DNA from 2 places in the Rhizobium sp. Pop5 genome. Region 2 is predicted to be linked to the other one. Evidence: predicted binding sites of a transcription regulator. Region 2 holds the regulator's gene; the other holds the start of a gene.

Region 1 (16,023 bases), on a different replicon from region 2:
TCGCCCGTATTCGTGATGACCGCCATGGCGTAGTCGGCCGCAAGCCGCATGTCGGCATCAGCCGGGCCCCGCCTAGCGATGGCCGCCAGGGCATCCGGTCGGACACCCGCCTCTTCCGCCATGCGGATGATCAGCATCGCGCAGGAACCGCAATCCATGGCGCGGGCGGCAATGAATTTTGCCGCATAGTAGGGCGCGGCCGGCAGGCCGAAACGCTCCTGGGTGAAGGGCGTGAGAAGGGCGAGCTTGAGGAAGCCGCGCTCGCTGAGCGCCACCATCGCTTCCAAATAGCCGATATCGTAATCATAACGCGCGCCGAAATTACGGGCCGCGTTGACAAGCAGTTGCCTAAACATGGCACCGCCTCCGTGCGAAAATCATGAGCGGCAACAGCGCCGGGACCACGATCAATGCGAGATCGCGCGCGATATGGCCGAGTTCGGGGCCATGCATGGCGATCTCGGCGAGATGCAGCAGCGCATGGCCGACCAGGAAAACGCTCGCCAACGTGACCAGCAACCGGGCACTCAGCGGGTATATGGCCGCCAGCCAAAGGGCAAATCCGGCACTGAGGAAACCGAGGCCGGCGTCACGAACGAAATGAGCGTTGAACGGTCCGGTCTCGTCGACACCGGGTACGGCACCGTACCAGAATGGTGGGGTGAGCAGCATCAACAGGCCGTTGAGGAGCTGTAAGGCGGAGAGGGCACAGAGCAATGATCGCATAAAAATCTCCTTTCGCTGACAAGGACGAAAGGAGGTGCCGTTTGTGACACGTCTTATGGCGATTTCGAAACTTTGTCTGCCTGCTGCCCCCTTGCCTTGCACTCTCCGAATGCTATGCCAATCCCATTACGATTGCTGAAGCCGCCATGAACGCCATGAGCTCGACCCCCGTCCGAAAAATCATCCATGTCGATCAAGATGCCTTTTATGCGACGGAAGAGCAGCGCGATAATCCGGACTTGCGCGGCAAGCCCGTTGCCGTCAGCGGATCGGCTGCCCACAGCGTGGTGGCAGCGGCAAGCTACGAGGCGCGTGCCTATGGTGTCCACTCGGCGATGCCGTCGGTGACCGCCAAGCACAAATGTCCGAATCTGATCTTCGTGCCGCTCCGTTTCGATGTCTATAAGGCGGTGTCGCAGCAGATCCGCGCGATCTTCGCGGAATACACACCGCTGATCGAGCCGCTGTCGCTTGATGAGGCCTATCTCGATTTCACGCATGATCTCAAGGGAATGGAGATCGCTACCGAGATCGCGCGGGAGATCCGCGCCAGGATGAAGCAAGTCACCGGCCTCAACGCCTCGGCTGGGATTTGCTACAACAAATTCCTTGCCAAGATGGCGAGCGACCTGAACAAGCCCACGGCCAGGCCGTGATTACGCCGAAGAACGGGCCTGCCTTCGTCGAGGCCCTCCCCGTCAAGAGATTCCATGGGGTCGGCCCCGCGACGGCGGAAAAGATGCATCGACACGGGATCGACGCCGGCGCCGACCTCAAGGAGAGGACCCTTCCCTTCCTGCAGCAGCATTTTGGAAAATCGGGACCATGGTTCTATTGGATCGCTCGCGGAATCAATGAGCGTCAGGTGAAACCTGATCGCATTCGCAAATCGATTGGCGCCGAGGATACCTTCGGCGAAGACCTCCATACTTTGATGCCGCCCGCGCCGGCCCGCGGCCTTTCGTCGACAAGGTCTGGCGGTATTGCGAAGCCAATGGCATTCGCGGCAAGACCGTGACGCTCAAAGTGAAGAGGGCCGATTTCACCCAGATCACCAGGAGCAAGACTACGGTTGCGCCGGTGGCGAATGCATTGGAGATCGCCGAGATCATCGATCTGCTGCTGTCTCCGATTTTCCGGTCTCCAAGGGAATTCGATTGCACGGCGTAACGCTGTCCTCCCTCGATGCTGCAGACTATGACGCTGGCCCCCTCTCGGATTGGGATCTGGCGAAGCAAAAGGGTATGGTTGGCGTAGTCTTGAAGCGCGGCGATCACGTCCCTCAACTGCCCTCTTGGTTCGTCGATCCGGTTGACCAAGAGGATGCAAGGCGTCCCCGAGGCTTCGACTATCCGCAGATAGGGCGCGGCGAGCACAGCCTCCTCGGGTGCCGATCCATGTGACCCTCTGACGCTATGCGGGCATCACCGCCTGTCATAAATCTGTCATAAACCGAAATTCGGCCCTATCTCCTCAAGCAGATAATGGTTACGACACGGCTGCACGATGACGGCCATCCAACATCGACTTTTTAGGCGCACGAAAATCGCGAGGTACACATGCTGGGTTGGTTTCGAAGGTTGATGCCGCGCGAAGATCGGTTTTTCGATCTCTTCGAACAGCATTCCAAGACGATCGTCGGAGCCGCACAAGCGCTGGACCGGCTACTGTCGGGGATAGAGATCGAGAAGCAATGCGAAACGATCGTGCGATTGGAAGACCAGGCCGACAATATCACCCGCGAGGTCATGCAGGCCGTGCGGCGAAGCTTCATCACACCCTTCGATCGCGGAGACATCAAGGATCTCATCCAGTCCATGGATGACGCGATCGACATGATGCACAAAACGGTGAAGACCATCCGCCTCTTCGAGCAGACCAGCTTTGATCCCGGAACGCAGGAGATGGGCAAGACAGTCGTAGAGGCGGCCAACCTTATTGCCGAGGCAATCCCATTGCTCGATCGTATGAATGCCAATGCGTCACGACTCTCGGCCATTGCCGAGCAGGTCACGCGCGTGGAAGGACGATCCGACGAACTGCACGAGCAGGGTCTCAAGGATCTGTTTCGCCGGCACGGCGCGAGCAACCCGATGGCTTATATCATCGGCAGCGAGATCTACGGCGAGTTGGAAAAGGTGGTCGACCGTTTCGAGGACGTTGCCAACGAGATCAGCGGCATCGTGATCGAGAATGTCTGATGGATGCCACCCTCGCTCTTCCGCTCCTCGTCGGCCTTATCTGCGTCGCGCTAGTATTCGATTTCTTGAACGGCCTGCATGATGCGGCCAATTCGATCGCGACGATTGTCTCGACCCGGGTCCTGAGGCCGCAATATGCAGTCTTCTGGGCGGCCTTCTTCAATTTCATCGCGTTCCTGTTCTTCGGGCTCCATGTGGCCGAGACGCTCGGGACCGGCATCATCGATCCGGCGATCGTCACCCCGCAAGTCATATTCGCGGCTCTCATCGGCGCCATCGTCTGGAATGTCCTGACCTGGATATTCGGCATTCCCTCCAGTTCCTCCCATGCGTTAGTCGGAGGGCTGGTGGGAGCGGGTCTCGCCAAGTCAGGACTGACCTCGATCGTTTGGAGCGGCCTGCTGAAGACTGCATCGGCGATCTTCATGTCGCCAATGATCGGTTTCCTTCTGGCACTGTTCCTCATCCTGGCGGTGACATGGTTATTCATCCGACAGACGCCCTTTGCCGTCGATCGATCGTTTCGCTTCCTGCAATTCGTGTCTGCGTCCCTCTATTCGCTCGGCCACGGGGGCAACGACGCACAGAAGACCATGGGCATCATCGCCGCACTGCTCTATTCGCAGGGCTATCTCGGGGGCAGCTTTCACGTGCCGCTCTGGGTGGTGCTTTCATGCCAGGCGGCAATGGCCCTCGGCACGCTCTTCGGTGGCTGGCGCATCGTTCATACGATGGGCTCGAAGATCACCAAGCTGAACCCGATGCAAGGCTTCTGTGCCGAAACGGGTGGCGCTTTGACACTCTTCGGCGCCACATGGCTCGGCATACCTGTTTCGACCACCCACACCATAACCGGAGCCATCATCGGCGTCGGCGCCGCAAAGCGCGCCTCCGCAGTCCGGTGGGGGTTGGCGGGCAACATCGTGGTCGCGTGGGTCATCACCCTGCCGGCGGCGGCGGTGATATCAGCACTTTCGTTTTGGCTGGTCACGGTATTGAACCACGTCCTTTTTCTGTGATGTCGTTCAGGGCCGGTCCGGCAGCAGCATCGCTGCCGACAGCCTAATTTGCGGGGATAAGGACGGGGCATGTCGGGCCTAGTGAACAGTCGCGCTCGCATTGATTGCCTGCGACGCACGTGTGCAGGTTGATCTTCGTTGCGTTGACGTTTTCCTTCAGTTCGCGTCGCACAAAAGCGTAATGTAAATTGGGTTTTCCTGTTTCCTGCGGCTCTGATGAAACCCTATACCACGCAGCAGAATGCTGCTCGAGGAAGCATTGCCAAAAGCGAAAAGACATCTTTCCAAACTCGCGAAGGCAGGCACCGGGTTGTTTGGTGAACGGTGGCTCGAGCAATATGCGGCGATCTGCTACCGGCAGGATCCTGAACAAGGATACCAGGCGCTCCTCATCACCTCGCGGGGAACTGGGCGGTGGGTGATCCCCAAGGGCGGTCCGATGAAAGGGAAGAGCCCGCGACAGGTCGCGGCGCGAGAGGCGTTCGAGGAGGCCGGCGTCAACGGCAAGATCAGCAAGAAAGCCATCGGGCGCTACAGCTATTTGAAGCGATTGGATGATGGACAAAGCGTTCCCTGCCTCGTGGAAGTGTTCACGCTGGAAATCGGGTCGATCGCGGAGACGTTCAAGGAGCAAGATCAACGCCAGATGTCGTGGGTGCGCCTGGTCGATGCCGCCCGATTGGTTGAGGAACCGGAACTGCGTGGCTTGTTCACGAAGCTCGAAAATGCGCTGAGGGCCAAATCGGAAAAGGTTCAAAAGAGTGACAGATCACCCCCCTGATTGCCACCCAAGACTGGCTGGCGTCCTCTTCTGGTGAGATGTCCGCGAGATGCGGAAGCAAGGCCGGATAGACTGCAGCGGGGGGCTGCCGAGATTGCCGGCCTCTGTCGGAGCGCAGCCGCTCTCTCGCCGTGAGCTTTTGAATGGTACCGGTGGTGGCGAAGTACCTGGGGAAGGTCGGGGAGGCATTCGGAGAGGGACATGCGGCAGGCGGTCAAACACGGCTTTAGAGCCGGAATGCCGCTCATCACCCTCCCCATTTTTGACCTATGCCCTTCACGGAAGTTGATGGATGGCCAATAGCTCCTCGTAAACCGAAACGTTGCTCGCCAGAACGGGATGCCCCTTGTGCAGATCCTCCCCCTCGGTCGGAAACGGCAGGTAGGCGCCACCAGCTTCTTTCACCAGGCAATAACCGGCCATGCAGTCCCAGGCCCGCATATGCGGCTCGTAGTAGCCGACCAGGCGGCCAGCAGCCACATAGGCCAGCATCAGCGCTCCCGAGCCGTTGCGAATGAAGTTGCCGCCAGCGGCGAGCAGTGCCGTTATGATGGAGCCGACACGCTCTGGTGACACATAGCTGTTGCAGCCGATGCCCGTCATCGCGTTCTGTATCGTGCGGGACGGATCGAGCCCGAGCATCGTCCCGTTGAGGCTTGCGCCGCGGCCCTGAGCGGCAGCATACAGCTCATCGACGCAGGGCACCTTGATCACCCCGATCACAGGGATGCCGCCATGCAGGACAGCGATCGAAACGCACCAGGTCGGCATGCCGTTGACGAAGGGCGAGGTTCCGTCGATCGGATCGACGACCCAGGTAAAGCCCGAACTTCCCTCCTGATGGCCGAACTCCTCTCCGAGGAAGCCGTCCTCGGGAATTGCCGCGGCAACCCGCTCACGCAAGAAGGTCTCGACGTTGCGGTCCGCAATCGACACGACATCCTGGAGGTCGCGCTTCGTCTCGATCACGAGGCTCTCGCGCTTGTTGAAATAATCGAGCGCAAGCGCGCCGGCTTCCTCGGCAAGGGATTTTGCCAAACTGAAGCGCCGCTCGAGATCCGTGTCACGCACAGTCATACTTCTATCCTTTTATTTGCATTCCAATAGTTCAGGCAGCGATCAGTGCAATGCCGCGGTTTTCGAATCCGAGTGTGACATCGCTGGCTGGCGGAAGGTTTCTTTCGACGGCATGGTCGATGATGAAGAGCGTTCCGACATCGGTTTCGATCTCATATTCGACATGCCCTCCGAGATAGGCGCTATGGAGAACCCGCCCCGCCAGACCCTGCTGACCGGGTGCCGCGATCGCGATCGAACCGGGCCTGACGGCAAGTTTCGCCATGCCGGGTTTTGCGCCGCGCCCCGGCAGCCGGTGGTGCACCCCCGCCACGCGGATGAGCGCCTCCGTACCTTCGATGCCGATCACCTCGCAAGGGATGACATTGGCTTCTCCCATGAAGTCGGCGATGAAGGACGATGCCGGCGCTTCGTAAAGCTCGCGCGGCGTGCCGGATTGGGCGATCTCGCCATCCTTCATGACGATGATGCGGTCGGACACGGCCAGAGCCTCATCCTGATCGTGCGTGACATAAACGGCCGTGAAGCCGAGCCGTTGCTGCAGCGCGCGGATATCCGTGCGCACCTTGCGGCGCAGGCGCGCATCGAGGTTGGAGAGCGGTTCGTCGAGCAGCAGCACCTGCGGCTCCAGCACCAGCGCGCGGGCGACAGCGACGCGCTGCTGCTGACCGCCGGAGAGTTCGGCCGGAAGGCGATGGCCCATGCCGGCAAGGCCGACGAGCGCCAGCCCCTCCTCTGCTTTCTCGCGCGCCTCCTTGCGGCTGAGACCGGAGGATTCCAGGCCATAGGCAACATTGTCGCCCGCATTCATATGCGGAAACAGCGCATAGGACTGGAAGACCATCGAGACATCGCGCTCATTGGCCGGCAGCATGGTGACGTCCTTGCCGCCAATGACGATCTTTCCAGCCGAGGGATGTTCGAGGCCGGCGAGCATGCGCAGCGTCGTCGTCTTGCCGCAGCCGGAGGGGCCAAGCAGGGTGACGAGCGTGCCGGGCTCGATGGTGAGCGAGAGGTCCGGGATGGCCGTGAAGGCGCCAAAGGTCTTGCGCACGTTTTGGAAGACGACGGAACCGGCTTTCTGGTTGATCATGCGATTTTCTCCTGACGAGAGGTGGCGAGGCCGGCGACGCGGTTTTCGCGGCGCAGACGCCGCTCGCCGACGATGAGCTGGAGGCCGGCGATGACGGTGAGCATCACGACGATCAGCATGGAGGAATAGGCGATCGCCACGCCGTATTCGCCATTCTCGACGAGGCCGACGATGTAGGAGGTCGCCATGTTGTATTCGGCGCTGACGAGGAAGATGACGGCGCTGATGGAAGTGATGGCGCGCACGAAGGAATAGACGAGCGCGGCGGTGATGGCGGGGCGCAAGAGCGGCAGAATGACCTTACGGATCGTGCGGAAGCTGTTGGCCCGGAGCGTCAGCGAGGCCTCGTCCAGGCTCTTGTCGAGCTGGCTCATCGCCGCAATGCCGCCGCGCACGCCGACCGGCATGTTGCGGAAAACGAAGCAGGCGATCAGGATCAGCGCCGAGCCGGTCATTTCGAGCGGCGGCAGGTTGAAGGCCATGATATAGCTGACGCCGATGACCGTGCCGGGAATGGCAAAGCTCATCATCAGGGCGAATTCGAAGGCATTCTTGCCGGAAAATTTCTGGCGCACGATGATGTAGGCGGTGAGCAGACCGACGGCGGCGGTCAGGGGGGCGGAGATCAGTGCGATCTCCATCGTTGTCCAGAACGAGTTCCAGGCGACGCCCGTCCAGGCAATCCCGTTTTCGAAGCTGATCGAAAAGGCCTTGGCGTAGTGGTCGAGCGTCAGCGAATTATCCAGCCCCCAGGTCTTCACGAAGCCGCCGATCAGGATCATGCCGTAGATAACGAGCGTGAAGACGATCCACGGGATGACCAGCGCGTGAACGCCGATCGCCAGCCCGCGCGGCAGGGCGATATGCGATCCGCTGTCGCCCTTGCCGGTGACGGTGGCAAAGTTCTTGCCCGACAGCCAGACGCGCTGGGCAAGGAAGGCCGAAAGCGTGAAGGCGAGCAGAACCATGGCGAGCACGGCGGCGCGTGAGGGGTCGTTCTGCGAACCGACGACGGCAAAGAAGATTTCCGTCGAGAGCACGCCATGGCTGCCGCCGAGCACCAGCGGATTGCCGAAATCGGCCATGCTTTCGATGAAGCCGATGAGGAAGGCGTTGGCGAGACCGGGCTTCATCAGCGGCAGCGACACCCGCCAGAACGTGCGCCAGCGGCCGGCGCGCAGCGTCGTGGACGCCTCCTCCATCGACGGGCTGACGCCCTCGACGACGCCGATCAGCACGAGGAAGGAGATCGGCGTGAAGGATAGAACCTGCGCGATCCAGATGCCCGTGAGGCCGTAAAGCCAGCGGCCGGGCTCGATGCCGAACAGGCTTGACAGGCCTTGAGTAACGACGCCGGCGCGGCCGAAGAGCAATGTAAGCGCCAGACCGATGACGAACGGCGGCGTGATGATCGGCAGGATCGTGAGCATTCGCAGCCCCTTCTTGAAGGGAAAGCGCGTGCGGGTGGCGACGAGCGCGAAGGCAAGGCCGAGCAGGGTCGAGCCGAGGCCGGTCATGATGGCGAGCCACAGCGTGCGCCAGGCGACACCGCAGCGACCGGCGCCGATCACGCAGTTGAGGCTCCAGATGCTCGGATCCTGAATATTGCGGATGAAGTTGGCCGCATTGAACGAACCGTCGAAATCCTGCACCGAACCGACGAACATGCTGCCGATCGGGTAGAAGACGAAGACCGCGACAAGGAAGACGAGCAGCGCAATCGCGCTGACCACGAAGGCATCTCCCTTCATGACGCCGCGCTCGGCAAGGCCGAAGGCGAAGAGCAGCACGAAGGTGATGGCGGAGAGCACCGCGCCCGCCCCCATGGAGGGCTGGCCATTCGAAAGCGGGCCGAAGAGAGTGTCGCTCACCGTCCAGGTCCAGCCGGAAAAGCCGATGGCAAGGCCCTGAATCGAGAGGAAGAGGACGCCGATCGCGCCGGTCGAGGCCAGCACGGCGCTGCGGCGCATCGGATCCGCCATGCCGCGGGCGGCGAGCGCTAGGAGGAGCAGCACGAGCGCACCGGAAAGCCACGGCCGGCCATGCGCGAATATCTGCACGAGACCCGGGGCAGCCTCCGAGGAAAAGGGGAAACCGGCCAGCCAACCGAATCCGAAGAAGCCGTTCTCGATCCGATACCAGGGCAATAGGGTCAATGCGACCGCGCCCAGGATCAGGACCATGTCCAGCCTGCGATTGCCATGTTTCATGGCTGACCTCGCTGTCTTTGAGTTTAGGGAGCGGCGCGCCTGGGAGACAGGCGCCGCCGGTCAGGACATCAGTTAGCGGCGGCGCCGATCTCGCGATCCCATCGTTCCAGCAGTTCCTTGCGCTTTGCCGGGTCGCCATAGGTCTTGAAGTCGTAGTCGATCAGCTTGATGTCCTCGAAGCGCGGCGCCTCCTTCGGGATGGTCGCACTCTTGTTGGAAGGCAGCTGGAAGGATTTGGCATCCTTCATGCGGGACTGGACCTCTGCCGTCAGCGCCCAGTCGTACCAGATCTTCGCATTGTCGAGGTTGCGCGCGCCTTTGATGATGGACATGGAGCCGATCTCATAGCCGGTGCCTTCGCACGGCGTGATCGACTTGACCGGAAAGCCTTCCGCCGTCTGCGCCACCGCGTCGTGCACGAAGACGATGCCGAGCGCCGTCTCGCCGCGTGCAGCCGCCTTGACGGGGGCCGAGCCAGACTTGGTATATTGCGAGATGTTGCCGTTCAGCTTCTTCAGGTAGTCGAAGGCCTGATCCTCGCCCATGATCTGCACCAGCGAGGCAAGCGCCGTGTATGCGGTGCCGGAAGAATTGGGATTGGCGATCTGGATTTCGCCCTTCAGTTCCGGCGCCAGAAGGTCGGCCCAGCAGACCGGCTCCTTGTAGCCCTTGGACTTGAAGATTTCCGTGTTGTAGCCCCAGCCGAGCGCGCCGGCATAGACGCCGACCGTCTTGTAGCCGGAGCTTTCAGCCTGCTTCTTCGCCCAGTCGTTGAGTTCATCGAGCTTCGCAGACTTATATTCCAGCGTCAGATTTTCCGCCGCCGCCTGAAGATGGGGGTCGCCCGTGCCGGCCCACCAGATGTCGGTCTTCGGGTTGCGGGCCTCGGCGCGCACCTTAGCATAGGTCTCGCCGGACGAGAGGCGAACCATGTTCACCTTGATGTCGTTATGCGCCTTCTCGAAATCACCCTTCATCTGCTCGCAGATGACGACGTCGGCCGAGCAGATGAGGTTGAGTTCGCCAGCCGCCTGTGCGGGCAGCGCACCGAGCGCCGAGCCGGCGAAGAGCATGAGGGTAAGGGACTTGATTTTCATGTTGGCATCCTCCTGTTGCCTGAGTTTGAACTTTCGCGTGAACAAGACACAGCGGGGCCATCGGCCTGCCGCGGCAGCGCGTTCACGGTTTCGGATTGCGTTTTGTTTAAAGGGCTCGATCAGTTCGTTGCGGCGATTTCCGCATCGAACCTGTGGAGCAATCGACTTCGTTCTTCCGGCGAGCCGAAGGTGGCGAAGTCATAATCCACCATCTTGATCATCGAAATATCAGGGGCTGCCAGCGGCAGCGTGGATTTCGCGTTGGATGGCACCTGGTTCTGGCCAGACGCTGCACCCGTACCCTGCCCTTCCGGGCTCAGCGCGAAGTCGACGAAGCGCTTTGCTTCTTCGATGTTCCTGGCGCCTTTGACGATGCTTACGGCGCCGATCTCGTAGCCGGTTCCCTCGCAGGGGGCGACGATGACAAGAGGAGAGCCCGTTTGCTTCTGCGTGACGGCGTCATGCATGAAGGAAATGCCGATGAGCGTTTCTCCGCGCGCCGCCGCCTTTATAGGCGCAGATCCCGATGGGGTGTAACGTTCGATATTGCGGTTGAGCGCAGCGAGATAACGGAAAGCCTCGTCCTCGCCGAAGAGCTGCACCAGCGTCGCAAGCGTGGTGAAGGCTGTCCCGGACGAATTCGGATTGCCGCTCTGTATGCGGCCGCGATAGGCATTGTCCGTGAGGTCCTTCCAGCAGCTCGGCGCCGGCAGCTTCAGCTCGCGCAGCAAATCGGCATTGTAGGCAAAGCCGAGCGCCCCGGCATAGATGCCGGCCGAGCGGCCACCGGACATGGCGAAGAAGTTCTGAGCCCAGGGCAGCATGTCGCGCTCATGGGCCGGCTGGTAAGGTTCGAGAAGATTTTCAGAACCGGCCTGCAGATGCGTGTCGCCCGTGCCGCCCCACCAGACATCGACGGTAGGCGCTGCTTTCTCCGCGCGGATCTGATTGAGGATATCGCCGGTGCTCTTTCGGGTCATCGAGATTTCGAGGCCGGTCTTCGCCTCATACGCCGTCTTCATCGCGGCACACCACATCTCGTCCACACCGCACAGAACGGTGAGTGACGGGGCAGCTGTGCCGGTACCGGCGCTCGCCAGCCACAAAGCTGCCATCGCGCTGAAAGCGATGATGCCTCTCACGATTTCCTCCCATTGGACCTTGCGTCCCAATCTCCGCAGTCAGGATGTCAGATCTGCCGCCTAGCGCAACCTGAGAATGGTTACGGTTCTTACAGCGGCAGCGGATCCGCCATCGCAAAAATGACAAAGGTTACAAATGTGACAAAGCGCATAACACGAGCCCGCTTTGAAGATCGTGACGGCCCTGCCTATAATGGATGCGGGAGGACGTGCATGTGTTGAATGAGAGGATAAGCATTCTGATCGTCGAGGACGATCCAGACATGTCGGAGCTTATCTCCGACCTCGTGGAGGCGGAGGGCTGGACGCCGCTCACTGCGCGCTCGGCGGAAGACGCTGCAATCGTGCTTTCGCGCGAAACCGTGCATCTCGTGCTCGTCGACCATAATCTGCCCGGCACCTCCGGCCGCACCTTCGCGCAGCGCTTGCGCGCGCGGACCAACATCGGCATCGTCATGGTGACGGCTGCCGGCAGCGCCGCGGACCGGGTGCTCGGGCTCGAAACGGCCGCCGACGACTACGTCGTCAAACCCTTCGAGCCAATCGAATTGACAGCCCGCATCAAGGCCGTGCTGCGCCGGACAATCCCCTCGCTGAAGCCCGAGCGGGAAGGCGAGCGGGAGCACGAACCCACATCGTTGAAGCTCGGCGACTGGTCGGTGGACCTCAAGAGCCGCCGCGCCGTCTGCCGCATCGACCCCGCCAAATCGCTCACGAGCGCCGAGTTCGCGCTGCTCGAAATCCTCGCCGAAACGCCCAACGTGCCTATTAGCCGCGCCCATATCCTCGACCGCCTGGGCGCCGAAAGCGAGCGCTTTATCGACCGCAATGTCGATGTGCTCGTGCTGCGTCTGCGTCGCAAGATCGAGCGCAATCCGGACCTGCCACGCCATATCAAGACGCGCCGCGGCAAGGGCTATGTTCTCGACACCGACGAGGGCGAGATCGTATCGTGATCAGCCGTCCGTTTCTCTCCTCCATCGCCTTTCGCCTGCCCTTCGCCATCGTCTTTATCTGCGTTCTCGTCTTCAGCCTGGCGACGATTGCCGTTTACGGCTTGCAGCGGGCGCGCGAAGAGATGACCGCCTACGGTCTGCAGGCGTTCTCGAGTCTCGCCAAAGCCTCGCTGGTCTCTCGCCAGGTTTCCGATCTCGTCTCCAGCGCGCCCTTCCTGATGAATGCGACCTCACCCTACCGCGTCTCCAGTGAAAGCCGCTCGGTCGTGCTGCAGGTCGATAGCCTGCTGCGCGCCATGCAGCCGGAAAACGACGAGGCCGTCGTGAAGGGTTTTGCCAGCCGCCGCATAGTCGAGTTCCTGGAAACGATCCGCACGCAGACAACCGCACTTGCAGGTGATGCGGATTCCGCGCAGCAGCACAAGGCGGAGGCGGCAGCAGCGCTCGGTGAGATCGCCACCGGCAGCCGCGTTGCGGATGCAGATTTCCGCGTTCGGCTGAACGCCATCGTTCAATCCGCCTCCAATTCGGATAGTCTCTTCCAACTGGGTGAATTGCGTCGGCGCTATGTTTCCGAAACCGCTCCGCGACTCGAACGTGCCGCGCCGGACATCCGAATTTCTGCGGCCGAGCTTGCGCCGTACGAACGGGTCTTTGAGGCGCAGACGCGCTATCTCCTCGAAATGTTCGCCATCCGCGCTGCCGTCTCACGTCTTCATAGTGTCTCGCGTGATCTGTCGCACGCGACTGAAACGCAAAGCGAGGCAGTGGCGCGCAGCCTCAGCGACGATCTCGTCTCGACCTCCGACGCTTTGAGCCGCATCCTCGTAATAGTCGCCATCGCCTCGCTGCTGGTGCTGGCAATGGCCTTCCTGTCCATCCGCTCCGTCATGCGCGTCTCCCGCGGCATCGTCGCGCTTTCGAACGGCATGAACGCGCTGGCGGAAGGGCGCAAGGATGTCGATGCGCCGCGCTATGACGGCACGGAAACCGAGTTGGTGCGCCTGCTCGAAGCCTTCCGCGCGTTTCGCGAGAGCGTCGAGCGCGTCACGCGGCTGCGGCGCACGGCGGAGGCCGCCGCCCGCACCATCCGCTCCACCTTCCGCAGCATGAACGAAGGCATCGCGCTGTTCGATCCGCGCGGCCGGCCGATCACTATGAACCGCCGTGTCATCGAGCTGGTCGGCTGGTCTGGTTCGGCCAGGAAATTGCCGCTCCGCAGTTTCGTGACGCCACTGCCGGAGATCGATCCCGCACTCCTGCCGGCCGAGAACGACACCGGCCTGCTCTCCGACCGGTCGGTGCTACGCCACCGCTCCGAAGCAGGGCGGGTGACGGAAGTGTCGCTATCGCGCCAACCCGACGGCGGCATCGTGCTGCTGGCGCGCGATATTACCGACATGGACCGGCAGGAGGCGGAGGCAGCAAAGATTCAACGCCTCGACGGCATCATGCGCATGACCCATCAGGTGAGCCATGAGGTGGGTAATATGATCGGCATCATCACCGGCAGCCTCGGCCTGCTGGAACGGGAAACCGGCTTCAATGAGCGGCAAAAGCGGCATCTCGCTCGCATCCGCAAAGCTGCCGACCGCGGCAGGTCACTGGCCGGGAGCATGCTTTCCATCGGCAGCCAGCAACCGATCCACCCTAGCGAGGTAGAACTCGGCTCGGTGCTGCGCGGCATGGGCGACGTGCTGGAAATTGCCGTCGGCGAAAAATGCCGGCTTGCTTTCGAGACATCCGACGGCCTGCCTACCGTTCTCATTGACACTGCGCTCTTCGAACAATCGATCCTCAATCTCTGCCTCAACGCCTCCGCGGCCATGCCGGAGGGCGGAACGATCCTCATCCGCTGCTCCCGTAGCGAGGCAGGTGTGATCGTCAGCGTCAGGGACGATGGTATAGGCATGACACCCGAAGCCGTCGACAAGGCCTTCGAACCCTATTTTACAACCCGAGATGCCGAAGGCGGCGCAGGTCTCGGCCTAGCCGTGGTGTATGGCTTCGTCCGCCAGAGCGGCGGCGACGCTCGCATTGCCTCGGCGCCGGGCAAGGGAACAGTCGTCGAACTCATGTTTCTGGCATGAATTGCGTTCCGCGCCAGCTTGCTGGCAATCGAAATACGCCCCAACTTCTCAACGTCAAGAAGGTCAAAATTCAATTGAACCGGCTGGTTGACCACGCCAAGACGATCCTCGATGGTGGTCGGGCAGCAGTACGGCGCTTTGTATTTTCGCGCGATGGTCGACGACGGCGCCGAAGTTCTCCTGGTCACGAGCCCCGCGATACTTGGCGCTGGACGATACCCAAAGGACGAGCGCATGATTGTCTGGATGCGGCCCGGTGAAGCTGCGTCTCTCGTCAATGGGCCCGAATTGCGAGGCCTATTGCGCTGCATGGAGAAGCACTCAGCTTGAGAGCTTGCCGGATGCACTAGATGGAGGGACCGCGTTGTGATTCAAACGAAGGCAGACACGTTATGGCTGAGGCAGTGCTGCGCTTTTCATTTACAGTATTTTCCCGAGACCACCTTGCTATCAAAGCTCGGTGACGTGCAGGACCGCATCGAGCGGCACATTACTGCCCCGCTTTTGCGCCTTCCCATCGCGAGCCTGCACATGACGGTCGTGACCTTGATAGACGCGATAGCCCACTTCACAGTTCCAAACCATGAGGTTTGGAAGCTGAGAGGGGAGAATGGAAGGAGATCATCGATAAACTTGTGGAGAAGACACCGCCATTTGATCTCGAATTCAGTGAGGTCGCTACTTCAGAGGCCGCTGTCTTCATAAAGGCAGCGGAACCGCCAGGACTGCATGAACTGCGTTCGGCCATATCAGATGCCATCTGCTTCGAGGATCGTCGTCCAAGACCGCCCCAGATCGCCCACATAACGCTGTTCAGGTTTTCTGCTGCGGAACGGATATCAAAGGTCAATTTGGATATCGGTTTTACCCCGATAGGGATCACTGTTCGATCTCTTCAATTGTTGGAAGAAAGAGTGTATCCGAGTATCGAGATCAATAAGCTGAGTGCGCCGCTACTGCAGGGGCGGGCCGGTGAAACATCGCGGGCTCCCGGCAGGACTGCCGTTGAATTGTGATCGCCGGCGCAGCGGCACGCCTGACGTAGGATTTGGTCGCACAAAGGAATGCGACAATTGAACCGCCCCAGGATTCTGGACCATCGGAGGCTAGAGTTTTCTGGCTTCGTGAACCGCCCCCATTTTGTGGTCTTCCCCTCCGATGATGACAAAGTCCGTTGTACCCTCACCGGGTTGCAGGCGCACTAGTGATACGGATCTTCCATGTCCCAATAGAGCCCATCCGCAATGGTCCCACGCTCGATTTCGTATGATATCGCGTAAGTCCGAGGCGGTGCTTGTTTGGTGTGAAGGGCGACACGATCGTTTATCGGAGAATTGGTTGCCACGACCACCCATTTGCCAGTGACGTTTGATGCCGCGGCCGTCGTTACCGGCCCGGCTCTTCATGCCACTCAACCGTGGCTTCTACCGCCAAAGAAGCGATTTCCACCACTTCCTCCAGGGTGCGACGGTCGGGGGTGCCTAGCCAGCCCGCAACGAACTGGAGATCCGGAAGTTTGGGAGAGATATCAAGATCCACCAATCTTCCGGCCGCCAATTCAGCCGTAACGATCGAAGGCGGTATGACTGCAATTCCAAGGCTGTCCAACGCCATGCGTATTAACGTCGCCA
Region 2 (16,023 bases):
GCCCCCGTCGGCGAGGAGCGCCTTCAGCGCGGCCAGCGCGCCACCGACATGGATTTCCGCCCGGAGCGGGCTGCCGGCCGGCGCAAGCCGCGCAAGTTCTTTTCAAGGCTTCTGGTCTGGTGCGTGCTGCTTGCCTTCATCGGCATCGGCGCCTGGTGGGCGCATACGTCGGGCCTGCTTTTGACGGCGGCCGAGCGCGATACCAGCGTCGCCAATCCGCCGGCACGCACCCAGCCCGAGGATTTCACCGGCAATGGCGCCAAGAGCGATGGCGCCGCAAATACAGGCTCCCATACCGACGAACCGGTGACCATCGACCCGCAGAACAGTTTCTCGGCGGATTGGATTCCGGTGTTCAAGCCCGAAGAGGCCGACAAGATCCAGAACGGTGCGCGGGCGCGCACCGAAAAGATCACCGAAAACGACGGCCCCGCCGTCCGCCTGATTTCCGAGAGCGGTGCTGCCGATGGCAATATCTCGATCAGCGTACCGGCTTCGGTGCTGCAGCAGCTCGCCGGCAAATCCTCGACGATTGCGCTGACGCTGCAATCCACCACCGACGAGCCGACGCAGGTCACCGTCGAATGCAATTTCCAGTCGCTCGGCAATTGCGCGCGGCATCGCTTCAGCGTCACCCGGGAAAAATCGGATGCGCTGCTGCAGGTGAAGTTCGACCGCTCGCTGGCGCCGAATTCGCCGGGCACGCTGACGATCAACAGCGATCTCGACGGCAAGGCCCGCGGCATCAACCTCTTCGCTATTCGCATCCTGCCGGGGCAATGACGCGGCGGGCTTGCCGTTTGGCGGCCAGCTATTTCAGGAAGCCCGGGCCGGAGCCGATGACCTTTTCGTCGACCTCGCCGAGTGCTTTCTGGTCTTTGCCGTCATAGTCCATCTTTTTCAGCATATGGCGGATCAGTTCCAGGCGCGCCCGCCGCTTGTCGTTGGCGCGGATCACCGTCCACGGCGCGAAATCGGTATGGGTCTCCTTCAGCATCCGGTTGCGCTTGTCGCTGTAGTCGCCCCATTTCGTCAGCGCCGCGATGTCCATCGAGGACAGCTTCCAGACTTTCAACGGATCGTGCCTGCGGTCGTGGAAGCGCTTGAGCTGCATTTCGCGGCCGATATCGAGATAGAATTTGAAGAAGAAGATTCCTTCGTGGGCGATGATCTTTTCGAGCTGCGGGGCCTGTTTGAGGAAGTCTTCATATTGCTGCGGCGTGCAGAAGCCCATGACCGGCTCGACGCCGGCGCGGTTGTACCAGGAGCGGTCGAAGAGCACGAATTCGCCCGATGTCGGAAACTGCGCGATATAGCGTTGGAAATACCATTGTCCCTGCTCGCGCTCGGTGGGCTTGGTCAACGCCACGACGCGCGCAAGGCGAGGATTCATATGCGCCGAGGAGGCCGAAATCGCGCCGCCCTTGCCGGCCGCATCGCGTCCCTCGAAGAGCGCCATCACCCGCTTGCCGGTCGCCTGCAGCCAGAACTGCACCTTGACGAGTTCCACCTGCAGCTTTTCGAGTTGTTCCAGATAGTCCTCTTCCCCAAGTTTCTTCTTGTAGGGAAAATCGCCGGATTCCAGCGTGTTTTCCTCCACCCAATCCGGCAGGACGGGATCGTCGACATCGAAGATGCGTTTCTTTCCCCGGATATCGAGCTCCACGGCCCTGCTTTCGACGTCCTCGGCCATATGGTCCTCCCGCGCCTAATCGTTTCTCCTGATGCAGGCGAACATATTTACCGTTGAAAATCAAATCTCTCGCTTTTGGCCTGGCGTTTTTCTCGGTTTTCGGCTGCGGCCTTTCGCAACACAGGCGCTGCCCGAAAATTTCTGTCATGAATTGCCGCTATCAGGCAGAGTTCAATATGAAGACAAACGAATCGACGCCGCGAGGGCACTTGCAAGACGAAACATCGTGGACAACAAGCCTGTTGGCGCGCATCCGGCGCGAACGGCCGGTGCTGCTTGCGGCGATCCTCAGCGCTCTCGTCGCCCTTGCTGCCGGTATGAACAAATGGGCTGTGCTTATTCTGCTTCTCGCCATGGTCTTGACAGCGCTTTTCAACGAGGCGCCCGTGATCGAGGCCGAAGCCGCCGAGCCGGTGGAGATCGAGCCGGAGGCGCGGCCGAGCCGCCTGGCCGAAGTGTCCGCTACATTATCCGGCCTCGATATCCCCGTCATGGTGCTGTCGGATGACGCCTCGGTGCTCTTTCAGAACCGGGCCGCCGAAAAGGCCTTCGGCGAGGTGACGCTCGGCGCCCATATATCCGCCCGCCTGCGCTCGCCGGGCGTTCTCGACATGGTGCGCGAAACCATCGCCACCAATGCGCCGAACCAGATCGAGCATGCCGAGCGGTTGCCCTCCGAGCGCGTCTATATCGTGCGCAGCGCACCCGTCGAATTCGAGGCCGGGGAGGGGTCGCGCGAGCGTTATTTCATCCTCTCCTTCCGCGATATTTCAGAGGTCCGCCGCATTGACCGCATGCGCTCCGATTTCGTCGCCAACGCCAGTCACGAGCTGCGCACGCCGCTCGCCTCGCTGCGCGGTTTCATCGAGACCATCCAGGGACCGGCGAAGAACGATCTCAAGGCGCAGGCGCAATTTCTCAACATCATGTTCGATCAGACGACGCGCATGAGCAGGCTGGTCGATGACCTGCTGTCGCTCTCCCGCCTGGAGCTGAAATCGCATATCGCGCCGGATGAGAAGATCGATCTGGTGCCGCTCCTCGGCCATGTCAGGGACTCGCTGGTGCCGTTGGCGAGGGACGTCGGCGTCGACATCAACCTGCATTTGCCCGACGGCAAGGTGGAGGTGCTCGGAGACCGTGACGAGCTTGTCCAGGTCTTCGAGAACCTTATGGAAAATGCCTGCAAATATGGCCAGGAGGGTGAAGTCGTCGATGTCTGGCTGAAGAATGGCGCCGGTCATCCGGTGGAAGTCAGCATCGTCGACAAGGGCCCCGGCATCCCGGCCGAGCACGTGCCGCGCCTGACCGAGCGTTTCTATCGCGTCAGCATCGAGGACAGCCGATCGAAGAAAGGCACCGGTCTTGGCCTCGCCATCGTCAAGCACATCCTGACCCGCCATCGCGCCCGGCTGATCGTCAAGTCGGAGGTCGGCAAGGGCACCGACTTTACCGTCCGCTTCTGACGGATAGATGCGGCCGGTCGTCCTTCCAGCCCGATTGCAGGAGGAGGGAGCCCGGCGCGACAGTCGGCGTCCCTTGCAACTCAAAGCCTGCCTGTAGCAGGTTTTGCAATGCGAGGTAGATCGTGGGCCAAACCCTGGCGACCGACGGCACCGCTGAACGATAACGTTGAAATTTTCAATTATATTACAATTGCTTAAGCTGTCACAATTGTTTCACGCAATTGACATAAAAGGACGGGGCATAAAGCGCTAAGAGAGTCCCGCCGATGAAAAAAGGCAATGCGAGGGCCTCTCACAGGCCGCACTCACACAAGCCCAAATGCCGGGAGATTTACATGAACACCTTCAAGCTCACCGTTGCCGCGCTCGCTGCAACTGCTGCTTTTGCTGGCGCTGCCGTCGCCCGCGACCAGATTCAGGTTGCTGGTTCCTCCACCGTCCTGCCTTACGCAAAGATCGTTGCCGAGTCCTTCGGCGAAACCTTCACCAACTTCAAGACGCCGGTCGTCGAATCCGGCGGCACGGGCGCTGGTCTGAAGGAATTCTGCAAGGGCGTTGGCGAAGACACCATCGACGTTGCGAACGCTTCGCGTCCGATCAACAAGAACGAGCTGGAAGCCTGCAAGGCAGCCGGCGTAACGGATATCCAGGAAGTCAAGATCGGCTATGACGGCATCGTCTTCGCAACCGACTCTTCCAACCCCGATGTCGCCTACGTTCCGGCCGACATCTACAAGGCCCTCGCTGCACAGGTCGTCGTTGACGGCAAGCTCGTTGCCAACCCCTACAAGAAGTGGTCGGAAGTCAACCCGAAGCTCCCGGCTGTTGATATCGCTGCCTACATCCCGGGCGAAAAGCACGGCACGCGCGAAGTCTTCGAACAGAACGTTCTCGCCGCAGGCTGCAAGGCCGCCGGTGCAGTCGACGTCATCGCCAAGGAAATCTCCGACAAGGCTGCCCAGGGCAAGGCTTGCGTCGCAGTCCGCAAGGACGGCGCTGCAGTCGACATCGACGGCGACTATCCGGAAACCCTCGCACGCATCGCTGCCAACAAGACCGGCGTCGGCGTGTTCGGCCTTTCCTTCTATGAAAACAACGCCGACAAGCTCAAGGTTGCCAGCGTAAACGGCATCGTTCCGTCGACCGAAACGATCGCCAACGGCACCTACCCGGTTTCCCGCCCGCTGTTCTTCTACGTCAAGAAGGCACATCTCGGCGCCGTTCCGGGCCTGAAGGAATACGTCAACTTCTTCGTATCCGACCAGATGATCGGCCCCGACGGCCCGCTCGCTGAATACGGCCTCGTTGCCGCTCCGGATGCTGAGCGTGACGCGATCCGCAAGGAAGTCGAAGCCGGCAAGGCTATGTAATAACTTTGCCGGCGCGGTGCCTGAGGGCCCGCGCCGGCATTGCTTTATGCCCCTGCGCCCGGTCCGTCGGAGCTGCAGGGTCAATTTCTTCTCCATGATTGGAAGCCGCAGGCAGGCTGATGAAGCTGCCGGGCTTTGGGGGCTGTGGGCCTGGGGACGTAACGAATGAGCACATCCATCATACTTTTGTGCCTTGTGGTGATCGGCGCCGCCGCCTATCTGGTCGCGCGCAGCCGTGCCACGGCGCTTGCCGGAGGCAGGTCCTCTGCGCTGCATTCACGGCCGGTCTATTACGGCGCCTATGCCGCGATCTGGGCGGTTCTTCCGGCCCTCGTCGTGCTCTGCGTCTGGCTCTCCGTCAGCCCCGGCATCATCTCTTCCTCCGTGCGCGGCGCTTTCCCTGACGACGTCAAGGCGCAAGCTTCCGTCGAGCAGGATCTGAGCTATTCGATGGTGGCAACGGTCGCTCGCGGCCTGACGATGCTGACACCGGACGAAACGGCGGCGGTGGCGACAGATCCCGCTGCCCTGCAGGCCAAGCTCAGCGAAAAGGGCGTGCCGCTCGCCGGCCAGCCGCAGCCTTACATGCTCGACGCTGCCAAGAAGCTCAATGCTATGAGCGTGACGAGCCGTCTCGCCATGACGGTGATCGTCTTCGCTCTTGCCGTCGCCGGCGCCTTCTACGCGCTGCGGGCCATTGCTCCGCGCTTTCGCGCCCGCAACCGCGTCGAGCGCGTCATGCTCTGGGGCCTGCTGCTCGCCTCCTCGATCGCCATCCTGACGACGATCGGCATCGTGCTTTCGATGCTGTCGGAAGCCGCCCGCTTCTTTGCAGCCGTTCCCGCCGGCGACTTTTTCTTCGGCACCGTCTGGGATCCGCGCTTTGCCGGTGCCGGCAGCTCATCCTTCGGTCAGTTCGGCCTCATCCCGCTGCTGCTCGGCACGCTCTATATCGGCTTGGTCGCCATGCTGGTCGCCGTGCCGGTCGGTCTGTTCGCCGCCATCTACATGGCCGAATACGCCTCGCCGAAGCTGCGCGGCGTTGCCAAGCCGCTGCTTGAAGTGCTCGCCGGCATTCCGACGATCGTCTACGGCTTCTTCGCCCTCGTCACCGTCGGCCCATTCCTGCGCGATTTCTCCGCTCAGATCAGCGGCTTGCTCTCCGGCAGCTACACCAATTTCATCCAGGCGCAGAGCGTTCTGACGGCCGGCATCGTCATGGGCATCATGCTGATCCCCTACGTGTCTTCGCTGTCGGACGATATCATCACAGCCGTGCCGCGGGCGCTGCGTGACGGTTCGCTCGGTCTTGGCGCCACACGCTCCGAAACCATCAAGAAGGTGGTGTTGCCGGCAGCACTTCCCGGCATCGTCGGCGCATTGCTGATGACAGCCTCGCGCGCCATCGGCGAAACCATGATCGTGGTGCTGGCCGCAGGTGTTGCCGCCCGCATCCAGATCAACCCCTTCGAGCCGATGACGACGGTGACCGTCAAGATCGTCAACCAGCTGACAGGCGACCTTGAGTTCACCTCGCCGCAGACGCTGGTCGCTTTCGCACTGGGCATCACGCTGTTCTGCATCACGCTTTGCCTCAACATCTATGCGCTCTACATCGTGCGCAAATACCGGGAGCAGTACGAATGACGGATATTGTTTCTCCCACATCAGGCGTCACCGTCTCCAAGGCACCTCCACGCCGCGATATCGGTATCAAGCGCCGCTACGCCGCCGAGCGCCGGTTCCAGGCCTACGGCATCGCCGCCATCGCTTTCGGCCTCGTCTTCCTCTTCATCCTGCTGTGGACGGTGATCGGCAAGGGCTACACCGCCTTCCAGCAGACGGCGATCACGCTGCCGATCGAATTCACCGAGAAGACGATCGACCCGAACAACAAGCGTGCGACCGACCCTTCGGTTCTGGTCGCCGCCAACTACCCGGTTCTGCTGCGTGACGCGATCGTCAAGCAACTGAACATCAATGCCTCAAGCAAGCCTGACGTGCGCGACGCAACGGCCATGCTCTCCAAGGGCGCGCCGATCCAACTGCGCGACATGGTCGTCGCCGACCCGTCGATCATCGGCAAGACCGTCAATGTCACGGTGCTCGCGGACGCTAATGTCGATAGCGCCAACAAGGGCCAGATCGATCTCTCGGTCGATGAGAAGAACCGCAAGGTCAACGACAAGCAGGTTGGTTGGATGAACGAGCTGAAGGCGAGCGGCGCTCTCCATAAGCAGTTCAACACCGGCCTCTTCGTCAACGGCAACTCCAGCCGTCCGGAGGCCGCAGGCCTCGGCGTCGCCCTCATCGGCTCGCTCTACCTGATGCTGATCGTTCTGGCACTTTCGCTGCCGATCGGCGTTGCCGCCTCGATTTATCTCGAGGAGTTTGCGCCGAAGAACCGGCTGACGGACCTGATCGAGGTCAACATCAACAACCTCGCCGCCGTTCCCTCCATCGTCTATGGTCTGCTCGGTCTTTCCGTGTTCATCAACTTCGTCGGCATGCCGCGTTCGGCTTCGCTGGTCGGTGGCCTGGTGCTGACGCTGATGACTTTGCCGACGATCATCATCGCGACGCGTGCGGCTCTGCGCGCCGTGCCGCCGTCGATCCGCGCCGCAGCCCTCGGCCTCGGCGCCTCGAAAATGCAGATGGTCTTCCACCACGTCCTGCCGCTCGCAATGCCCGGTATTCTCACAGGCACGATCATCGGCCTGGCGCATGCGCTCGGTGAGACCGCGCCGCTGCTGCTCATCGGCATGGTCGCCTTCGTCGCCAACGCGCCGGCGACACCGCTCGATCCCTCGACGGCTCTGCCCGTACAGGTCTATATGTGGGCAAACGAGGCCGAACGTGCCTTCGTGGAGCGTACTTCGGGTGCCATCATCGTCCTGCTCCTGTTCCTGATCGTCATGAACATGGGCGCCATCCTCTTGCGTCGTCGCTTCGAGCGCCGCTGGTAAACGGAGTTAAACATCATGAACATGTTGACGGAAGCAGCAGTTGAAAAGGCGCTGGATCGGAAGATGAGCAACGTCCCTTATAAGATGATCGGCCAGGATGTCTCGGTTTACTATGGCGAGAAGCGCGCGCTTTTCGACGTGAACCTGAACATCCGCGAAAACACCGTAACCGCGCTGATCGGCCCCTCGGGCTGCGGCAAGTCGACCTTCCTGCGGAGCCTTAACCGCATGAACGACACGATCGACGGCTGCCGCGTCACCGGCAAGATCACGCTCGACAGCGACGATATCTATGATCCCGATATCGACGTCGTCGAACTTCGCGCCCGCGTCGGCATGGTCTTCCAGAAGCCGAACCCGTTCCCGAAGTCGATCTATGAGAACGTCTCCTACGGCCCGCGCATCCATGGCCTTGCCAAGTCGAAGGCCGATCTCGACCAGATCGTCGAGACCAGCCTGCAGCGCGCCGGCCTCTGGAACGAGGTCAAAGACCGCGTGCACGAATCCGGCACCGGCCTGTCGGGCGGTCAGCAGCAGCGCCTCTGCATTGCGCGCGCCGTCGCCGTCAGCCCCGAAGTCATCCTGATGGACGAGCCCTGCTCGGCGCTCGACCCGATCGCCACCGCCAAGGTCGAAGAGCTGATCCACGAGCTGCGCGAAAATTACACGATCGTCATCGTTACGCACTCCATGCAGCAGGCCGCGCGCGTTTCGCAGCGCACCGCCATGTTCCACCTCGGCAATCTCGTCGAGGAGAACGACACCGACAAGATGTTCACCAATCCGGACGATCCGCGTACCCAGGACTACATCATGGGTCGCTTCGGCTGATTTTGGCGACACGAAGCCTTCCCGTTATTCGAGGATAAAGCCCCATGGCATCGACACATATTTTTTCCGCTTATGATGATGATCTGAAGTTCCTGTCCAGGCGGATTTCCGAAATGGGCGGCCTGGCCGAGCAGATGGTCAGCGAATCCGTCCGCGCTCTCGTCAACGGCGATACCGCGCTGGCGCAGAAAGTCATCTCCGACGACGTGATCCTCGATCACGCCGAACGCGAGATCGGCGACAAGGCGATCGTCACCATCGCCCGCCGTCAGCCGATGGCCTCGGACCTGCGCGAAATCATGGGTTCGATCCGGATCGCCGCCGATCTCGAACGCGTCGGCGACCTCGGCAAGAACACCGCCAAGCGCGTCATCGCCGTCCAGAGCACCGGCGTTCCCCGCAAGCTCGCCCGCGGCCTGGAGCATCTGTCCGAACTGGCGCTCGTCCAGCTCAAGGAAGTGCTCGACGTCTACACGACGCGCGCCGCCGACAAGGCGAATGCGATCCGCGAACGCGACAACGAGATCGACGCGATGTACACGTCGCTGTTCCGCGAACTCCTCACCTACATGATGGAAGATCCGCGCAACATCACGAGCTGCACGCATCTTCTCTTCTGTGCCAAGAACATCGAGCGCATCGGCGACCACGCCACCAACATCGCCGAGACGATCTACTACATGGCAACCGGCGCACAGCCGGAAGGTGATCGTCCGAAGGACGACAGCGCCAACACCGTTGGCGCGGTTACGGAATAACGGTTCCGGACCAGTCGCCCGGACCAGAAGATCGCGTGCGCGCCCATCCGGGCGCGCAAACAGGTCGCAGCCAATTCTGAATTTGCGCAGGATGCATTGCTTAAATCACCCCCGGTTTAAGGATCATGCGCGAGGAGACCGACACGCATGATCCCGAGAGTTGCAGTTGTTGAAGACGAAGAAGCGCTCAGCGTGCTTCTTCGCTACAATCTCGAAGCAGAAGGTTTCGAGGTCGATACCATCCTTCGAGGCGACGAAGCCGAAATCAGGCTTCAGGAGCGCACGCCCGACCTTCTCATCCTCGACTGGATGCTGCCCGGCGTCTCCGGCATCGAGCTCTGCCGGCGCCTGCGCATGCGGCCGGAAACCGAGCGCCTGCCGATCATCATGCTGACGGCGCGCGGCGAAGAAAGCGAGCGCGTCCGCGGGCTTTCGACGGGCGCCGATGATTACGTCGTCAAGCCCTTCTCGACCCCCGAGCTCGTCGCCCGCGTCAAGGCGATGCTACGCCGTGCCCGTCCGGAGGTTCTGTCGACGGTGCTGAAATGCGGCGATATCGAACTCGACCGCGAAACCCATCGCGTCCATCGCAAGAGCCGCGAAGTCCGCCTCGGCCCCACCGAATTCCGCCTGCTGGAATTCCTGATGTCGTCGCCGGGCCGGGTCTTCTCCCGGTCGCAGCTTTTGGACGGCGTCTGGGGCCACGACATCTATGTCGACGAGCGCACCGTCGACGTCCATGTCGGCCGCCTGCGCAAGGCGCTGAACTTTTCCAACATGCAGGACGTTATCCGCACCGTCCGCGGCGCCGGCTATTCGATGGAAGCCTGAGGGCTTCCATTCTAACCGCTGACAATCCTGGCAAAACCCGCGATGTCATCCTCGCCATTCTGCCGAGGGTCTGCACGCGCCGACTTGATCGACAATCCAAAACCTGAGCTTCCGTAAAGCTCCATAAAAAAACGGGCCGCTCGGCCCGTTTCTGATGTCCAGCGATGTCACACGCTCAGCTGACGCGGGCTGCTGCCCTGCGGCGCTCGTTGACCGGCTGGTAGGCAAGCCGCTGATGATAGCTGCAATAGGGCGAGTTGTCGGGGGATTCGCAGCCGCAGAAATGGAAGTCTTCCTTCAGCGGATCGCCGACCGGCCACTTGCAGGTGCGCTCGGTAAGCTCCGTCAGGCCGAGACGGCGGGAAATCGGCACAACCACGTTGCCCTTCGGCACGTATTCCATTTCCTCGATCGTTTCGATCTCGATCTCTTCCTTCAGCATCGTTGCGCCCTGCTGGCGGGTAACGGTGCGGGTGGCGATGCGCGAGGCATAGTTCGGGGCGCGCGGCGCCGACGTAGTACGCTTGGGCGCTCGCGCCGTCGTGGCCGTGCCGCCGGCCTTGGCGCGGCCCGGAAGGCTCAGTCGATGAACCTTGCCGATGACAGCATTCCTGCTCACTCCGCCAAGCTGCGCCGCGATCTGGCTGGCGCTCAGCCCTTCGGACCAAAGCTTCTTGAGTTTTTCGACCCGCTCGTCTGTCCAGTTCATGCCCTGTCTCCACCTTTTGCGTTGGTGATGGCAGAATCCCTCACCGTTGTCCCGGAAGCCTCCGAAACAAGAAACGCCTGATCAATTTTGGTGACTAGTTCCGCCGCATGCAGTCTAGTAATTGAACTTTAACCTAGTGTGAGGCTGACTCCGTGACAAGAGTCGCGTGAATCCGGATGAATCGAATTTCGGGTTTTCCCCAACTTGCTGCCCCTGCGTGTCATTTCTGCAATAATGCCTGTTGAAGACTTGAAATGCCGCTGTACACGCTTGCTGCATGCGCTAAGGGCGCAGTTTTGTTGACATTGCAGCGCGAAAAGGAAATAGTACCGCTTGCCGCCGCGAGGCGGCATTTTTGATTTTTCGGGCCTGGTTTCTTAGCCGGAGTCAGTTGCCCCATAACTTTTAGATCAGGAGATCGCGCCATGGCTGAAGCCGCGCCGCTTTATGACACCTATTCTCGTGCCCCGCTGCGGTTCGAGCGAGGCGAGGGCGTGTGGCTGATCACCGAAAGCGGCGAGCGATATCTCGATTTTGGCGCCGGCGTCGCCGTCACATCGGTCGGCCACAGCAATCCGCATGTTGTGGGCGCGCTGAAGGAGCAGGCCGACAAGGTCTGGCACCTCTCGAACATTTATGAAATCCCGGGTCAGGAGCGCCTGGCAAAGCGCCTGACGGACGCCACCTTCGCCGACAAGGTTTTCTTCACCAATTCGGGTGCGGAAGCGCTCGAATGCGCGATCAAGACGGCGCGCCGCTACCAGTTTTCCAAGGGCCATCCCGAGCGGTTCCATGTCATCACCTTCGAGGGCGCTTTCCACGGCCGGACGCTCGCGACGATCGCCGCGGGCGGCCAGGAGAAATATCTCGAAGGCTTCGGCCCCAAGGCGCCGGGCTTCGATCAGGTGCCTTTCGGCGATATCGAAGCGGTCCGCGCTGCGGTCACCGATGCCACGGCCGCAATCCTCATCGAACCGGTGCAGGGCGAGGGCGGTGTCCGTCCTGCCACCAACGAGTTCATGAAGGCGCTTCGCCAGATCTGCGACGAGAAGGGCCTGCTGCTGATCCTCGACGAAGTTCAGACCGGCGTTGGCCGCACCGGCAAGCTCTTCGCCCACGAATGGTCGGGCATCACTCCCGACATCATGGCTGTCGCCAAGGGCATCGGTGGCGGTTTCCCGCTCGGCGCCTGCCTTGCCACAGCAGAGGCCGCTTCCGGCATGAAGGCCGGTACGCATGGTTCGACCTATGGCGGCAATCCGCTCGCCATGGCCGTCGGCAGCGCCGTGCTCGACATCATCCTCGCCGATGGCTTCCTTCAGCATGTGCGCGACGTCGCGCTGGTTTTCCGCCAGGGCCTCGCCTCGTTGAAGGATCGTTATCCCGATGTGATCGAGGATATCAGAGGCGAGGGGCTGTTGCTTGGCGTCAAGGCCGCAGTCCCCTCAGCCGAACTGCTGCAGGCGATCCGTGCCGCCCATCTGCTCGGCGTGCCTGCCGGCGATAACGTTATCCGCCTTCTTCCGCCCCTCGTCGTCACCGCCGAGGAAGCCCGCGAGGGCCTTGCCCGCATCGAGCGCGCCGCTGAGAGCATTCGCGCGTCCAAGGTCAAGAAGACGGCTTGAACGAGGTAGGAAGACGATATGACACCTAAGCATTTCCTTGATCTTTCGGCGGTCACATCAGCCGATCTCAGAACCATCATGAACGATGCGCTCGCCCGCAAGCAGGCCTTCAAAACCGGCAAGGACGACAAGCCGCTGGCCGGCAAGATGCTGGCGATGATCTTCGAAAAGCCCTCGACGCGCACCCGCGTCTCTTTCGATGTCGGCATGCGCCAGCTCGGCGGCGAAACGCTGTTCCTCTCCGGCACCGAGATGCAGCTCGGCCGCGCCGAGACGATCGGCGACACCGCCAAGGTTCTGTCGCGCTATGTCGATGCGATCATGATCCGCACGACCGAGCATTCGCGCCTGCTGGAGCTTGCCGAGCATGCGACCGTGCCGGTCATCAATGCGTTGACGGACGATACCCATCCTTGCCAGATCATGGCCGATATCATGACGTTCGAAGAACACCGCGGCCCGATCAAGGGCAAGACCATCGCCTGGACCGGCGACGGCAACAACGTGCTGCATTCGCTGGTCGAGGGCGCCGCGCGCTTCGGCTACCGCATGAACATGGCCGTGCCTCTTGGTTCCGAGCCGAAGGATCACTATCTGAACTGGGCCCGCGATGAGGGCGCCGAAATCATGCTCTGCCATGATGCCGACCGTGCGGTCGCCGGCGCCGATTGCGTGGTGACCGATACCTGGGTCTCCATGAATCAGGAACATCGGGCCCGAGGTCATAATGTCTTCCAGCCTTATCAGGTCAATGCGGCCTTAATGGCGAAGGCCGGCAACGATGCATTGTTCATGCATTGCCTGCCCGCCCATCGTGGTGAGGAAGTGACGGATGACGTGATCGACGGCCCGCAATCCGTGGTCTTCGATGAGGCGGAAAACCGTCTTCATGCGCAGAAATCGATTCTTGCTTGGTGCCTGGGCGCGATCTGAACCATAATCTGGTGTCGCCGAGTCAAAAACTGGCGACCGCGCGAGCGTCGGGCACCTTGGCCGTCGCTCTGAAAATTAGGAGTGAAAGCCATGGCAGAAGCTGCAGCCGCCCTCGGCCAGTTCGATTTCGCCGGCGATGACCACGTCGTTCCCTTTCAGGTGGAGGGTCTGGATGTGCGCGGTCGCGCCGTCCAGCTCGGCCCGATGCTCGATGCGATCCTTGAGCGCCATCACTATCCCGCGCCCGTCGCCCGGCTGCTCGCCGAAGTCGTCGTGCTGACGGTGCTGCTCGGCACCTCGCTGAAGTTCGACGGTAAGTTTACGGTGCAGACCAAGGGCGATGGTCCGGTCGATCTTCTCGTCGCCGATTTCTCGACGCCGGAAAATGTCCGCGCCTATGCGCGTTTCGATCAGGCGTTGCTCGCCAAGGCGGTTGCAGCGGGCGAGGCCGAGCCGGAGCAATTGCTCGGCAAGGGCGTGCTCGCCTTCACCATCGATCAGGGCAAGTTCAGCCAGCCTTACCAGGGCATCGTCGCGCTCGACGGCACCTCGCTCGAAGATATCGCCGGCGTTTATTTTCGCCAGTCGGAGCAGATCCCGACGCGCGTGCGCCTTGCCGCGGCTGAACTCTTCGACCGTGACGAGGCCGGCAAGCCGCGCCATCGCTGGCGGGCGGGAGGCCTCGTCGCCCAGTTTCTGCCGGAGGCCCCGGAGCGCATGCGCCAACCGGATCTCCATGGAGGTGATGGCGATACCGGCGACCGTCCGCATGGCGAGGATGACGCCTGGGTCGAAGCCCGTTCGCTGGTCGAGACGATTGATGCCGATGAACTGACCGATCCGCTTGTTGGCACCGAACGACTGCTGTTCCGGCTCTTCCATGAACGCGGTGTGCGCGTCTATGAACCCAGAGCGGTCTTCGACCGCTGCAGCTGTTCGCGCGAAAAGATCGGCGGTGTGCTGAAGGGTTTCAGCGCCGAGGAAATCGAGGCGAGCCAGGAAAACGGAGAGATCGCCGTCACCTGCGAATTCTGCTCGACCACCTACCGCTTCGAGCCGGTCGAGTTTCAACCGGCCGAATAGGCTCAGTTGAGGACGCGCAGAAGCCCTGGTGAATCCAGCGAGAAGGCGGGTATGTCGACATCGAACAGCTCGCCTTCATCCGTTTCCATCTGGTAATGGCCGAACATCAGGCCGGACGGCGTATCGAGCGGGCAGCCCGAGGAATATTCGTAGGTGTCGCCGGGGCTGAGCCGCGGCTGTTCGCCGACAACGCCGGGACCGGTCACCTCATCCACCTGTCCGTTCTGGTCGGTGATGTTCCAGTAGCGGTTGACGAGGCGAACGGCTATGCCGGAATTATTGCTGATGACAATCCGGTAACCCCAGACATAGCGGTCGTCTTCCGGATCGGATTGCTCCTCCAGATAGAACGGTTCAACTACAACTTCGATCTCTCTTGTGAGGGCGCGATACATGCCTTGCACCTTAGTCAAGATATGTTACCCGTATCTTATAAGAGGCCTTGTCCGTCAAGGAACGGAACGTTGATCATCGATGAAATGGTCATGATCGAAGGGTTTTCGAACATTAAGCCTAATCGTCAGTGTTAATATTACTGCGAACGCCGGCGTCAGCGGATTTGTTCCGAAGCTGCGGCCGAACAGGTCCGCCTGGCGGAGCGGCGAGCCGGACCCGATCAGGGCCGGCCGCCATTGTCGCTGGTCAGGCCGAGACCTTGGAAAGCGCCCGTGCGAAATCCTCGATCAGGTCGTCGGTATCCTCGATGCCGGCCGAAAACCGGACCGTGCCCGCAGAAATGCCGAGTTCGGCGCGCGCCTCTTCCGTCAGGTTCTTGTGCGTCGTCGTTGCCGGGTGCGTAATCAGGCTCTTGCTGTCGCCGAGATTGTTGGAGATCTTGACGATCTCCAAAGCATTCTGCAGCGCGAAGGCAGCTTCCTTGCCGCCCTTCAGCTCGAAGCAGACCAGCGTCGAGCCGCCCGTCATCTGCTTGGCGATGATATCGGCCTGCGGATGGTCCTTGCGGCCGGGATAGATGACCTTGGCGACCTTGCCCTGCTCGGCCAGGAAATCGGCGATCTTCGCCGCGTTCTCAGTCTGCTGCTTGACGCGCAGCGGCAGCGTCTCGATGCCCTTGAGGAGCGTCCAGGCGTTGAACGGCGACATGGCCGGGCCGGTATGGCGGAAATAGTCGTGCAGGTTCTCGTCGATCCATGCCTTGTCGGAAAGCACGACGCCGCCGAGGCAGCGGCCCTGGCCGTCAATATGCTTGGTGGCGGAGTAGATGACGATATGGGCACCGAGTTCCAGGGGCTTCTGGAAGAGCGGGGTGGCGAAGACGTTGTCGACGACGACCTTGGCGCCGATCTGGTTGGCAAGCTTGGCAACGCCGGCGATGTCGATCACTTCGAGCGTCGGGTTGGTCGGGCTTTCCAGGAAGAACACCTTGGTGTTGGGGCGGATGGCCTTTTCCCAGTTGGCAAGATCGCGGCCGTCGATGAGCGTGCACTCGATGCCGTATTTCGGCGCCAGCGTCTCCACAACCCAGCGGCAGGAGCCGAACAGCGCGCGCGCCGCGACGATATGATCGCCCGATTTCAGCTGGCAGAGGATAGCGGCGGTGACGGCGGCCATGCCGGAAGCCGTCGCGCGGGCGTCTTCCGCGCCTTCCAGCGCGCACATGCGCTTCTCGAACATGTCGTTGGTCGGGCTGCCGTAGCGGGCATAGATGAACCCGTCGGTCTCGCCCTTGAAGCGTGCTTCGGCCGCCTCGGACGTGTCATAGACGAAACCCTGCGTGAGATAGATTGCCTCGGACGT

The links. The regulator PhoB, encoded in region 2, activates phosphate uptake and scavenging genes when phosphate is short. The targets are predictions, from matches to a motif close to TGTCATNNANCTGTCAT.
Region 1: the regulator PhoB is predicted to act here: its motif matches at 2,159-2,175, upstream of NE852_RS26310 (DUF47 domain-containing protein).

Annotation. Positions count from the first base shown of each region.
Region 1 is NZ_CP099401.1:117,334-133,356, reverse strand. It holds gene NE852_RS26330 (hypothetical protein) at 1-356, opposite strand, end outside; gene NE852_RS26325 (hypothetical protein) at 349-726, opposite strand; partial or broken gene dinB (DNA polymerase IV) at 873-1,934, shown strand; partial or broken gene NE852_RS26315 (elongation factor G) at 1,923-2,120, opposite strand; gene NE852_RS26310 (DUF47 domain-containing protein) at 2,286-2,927, shown strand; gene NE852_RS26305 (inorganic phosphate transporter) at 2,927-3,946, shown strand; gene NE852_RS26300 (NUDIX hydrolase) at 4,188-4,727, shown strand; gene NE852_RS26295 (inositol monophosphatase family protein) at 5,004-5,804, opposite strand; gene NE852_RS26290 (ABC transporter ATP-binding protein) at 5,836-6,897, opposite strand; gene NE852_RS26285 (iron ABC transporter permease) at 6,894-9,107, opposite strand; gene NE852_RS26280 (ABC transporter substrate-binding protein) at 9,176-10,204, opposite strand; gene NE852_RS26275 (ABC transporter substrate-binding protein) at 10,324-11,346, opposite strand; gene NE852_RS26270 (response regulator) at 11,544-12,302, shown strand; gene NE852_RS26265 (ATP-binding protein) at 12,299-14,392, shown strand; partial or broken gene NE852_RS26260 (2'-5' RNA ligase family protein) at 14,759-15,408, shown strand; partial or broken gene NE852_RS26255 (FAD-dependent oxidoreductase) at 15,505-15,782, opposite strand; gene NE852_RS26250 (LysR family transcriptional regulator) at 15,779-16,023, opposite strand, start outside.
Region 2 is NZ_CP099399.1:134,321-150,343, forward strand. It holds gene NE852_RS02840 (hypothetical protein) at 1-783, shown strand, start outside; gene ppk2 (polyphosphate kinase 2) at 812-1,693, opposite strand; gene phoR (phosphate regulon sensor histidine kinase PhoR) at 1,936-3,159, shown strand; gene NE852_RS02855 (substrate-binding domain-containing protein) at 3,495-4,529, shown strand; gene pstC (phosphate ABC transporter permease subunit PstC) at 4,695-6,176, shown strand; gene pstA (phosphate ABC transporter permease PstA) at 6,173-7,495, shown strand; gene pstB (phosphate ABC transporter ATP-binding protein PstB) at 7,511-8,326, shown strand; gene phoU (phosphate signaling complex protein PhoU) at 8,371-9,084, shown strand; gene phoB (phosphate regulon transcriptional regulator PhoB) at 9,232-9,915, shown strand; gene NE852_RS02885 (GcrA family cell cycle regulator) at 10,091-10,624, opposite strand; gene NE852_RS02890 (aspartate aminotransferase family protein) at 11,050-12,249, shown strand; gene argF (ornithine carbamoyltransferase) at 12,268-13,182, shown strand; gene NE852_RS02900 (Hsp33 family molecular chaperone) at 13,273-14,265, shown strand; gene apaG (Co2+/Mg2+ efflux protein ApaG) at 14,268-14,660, opposite strand; gene NE852_RS02910 (O-succinylhomoserine sulfhydrylase) at 14,908-16,023, opposite strand, start outside.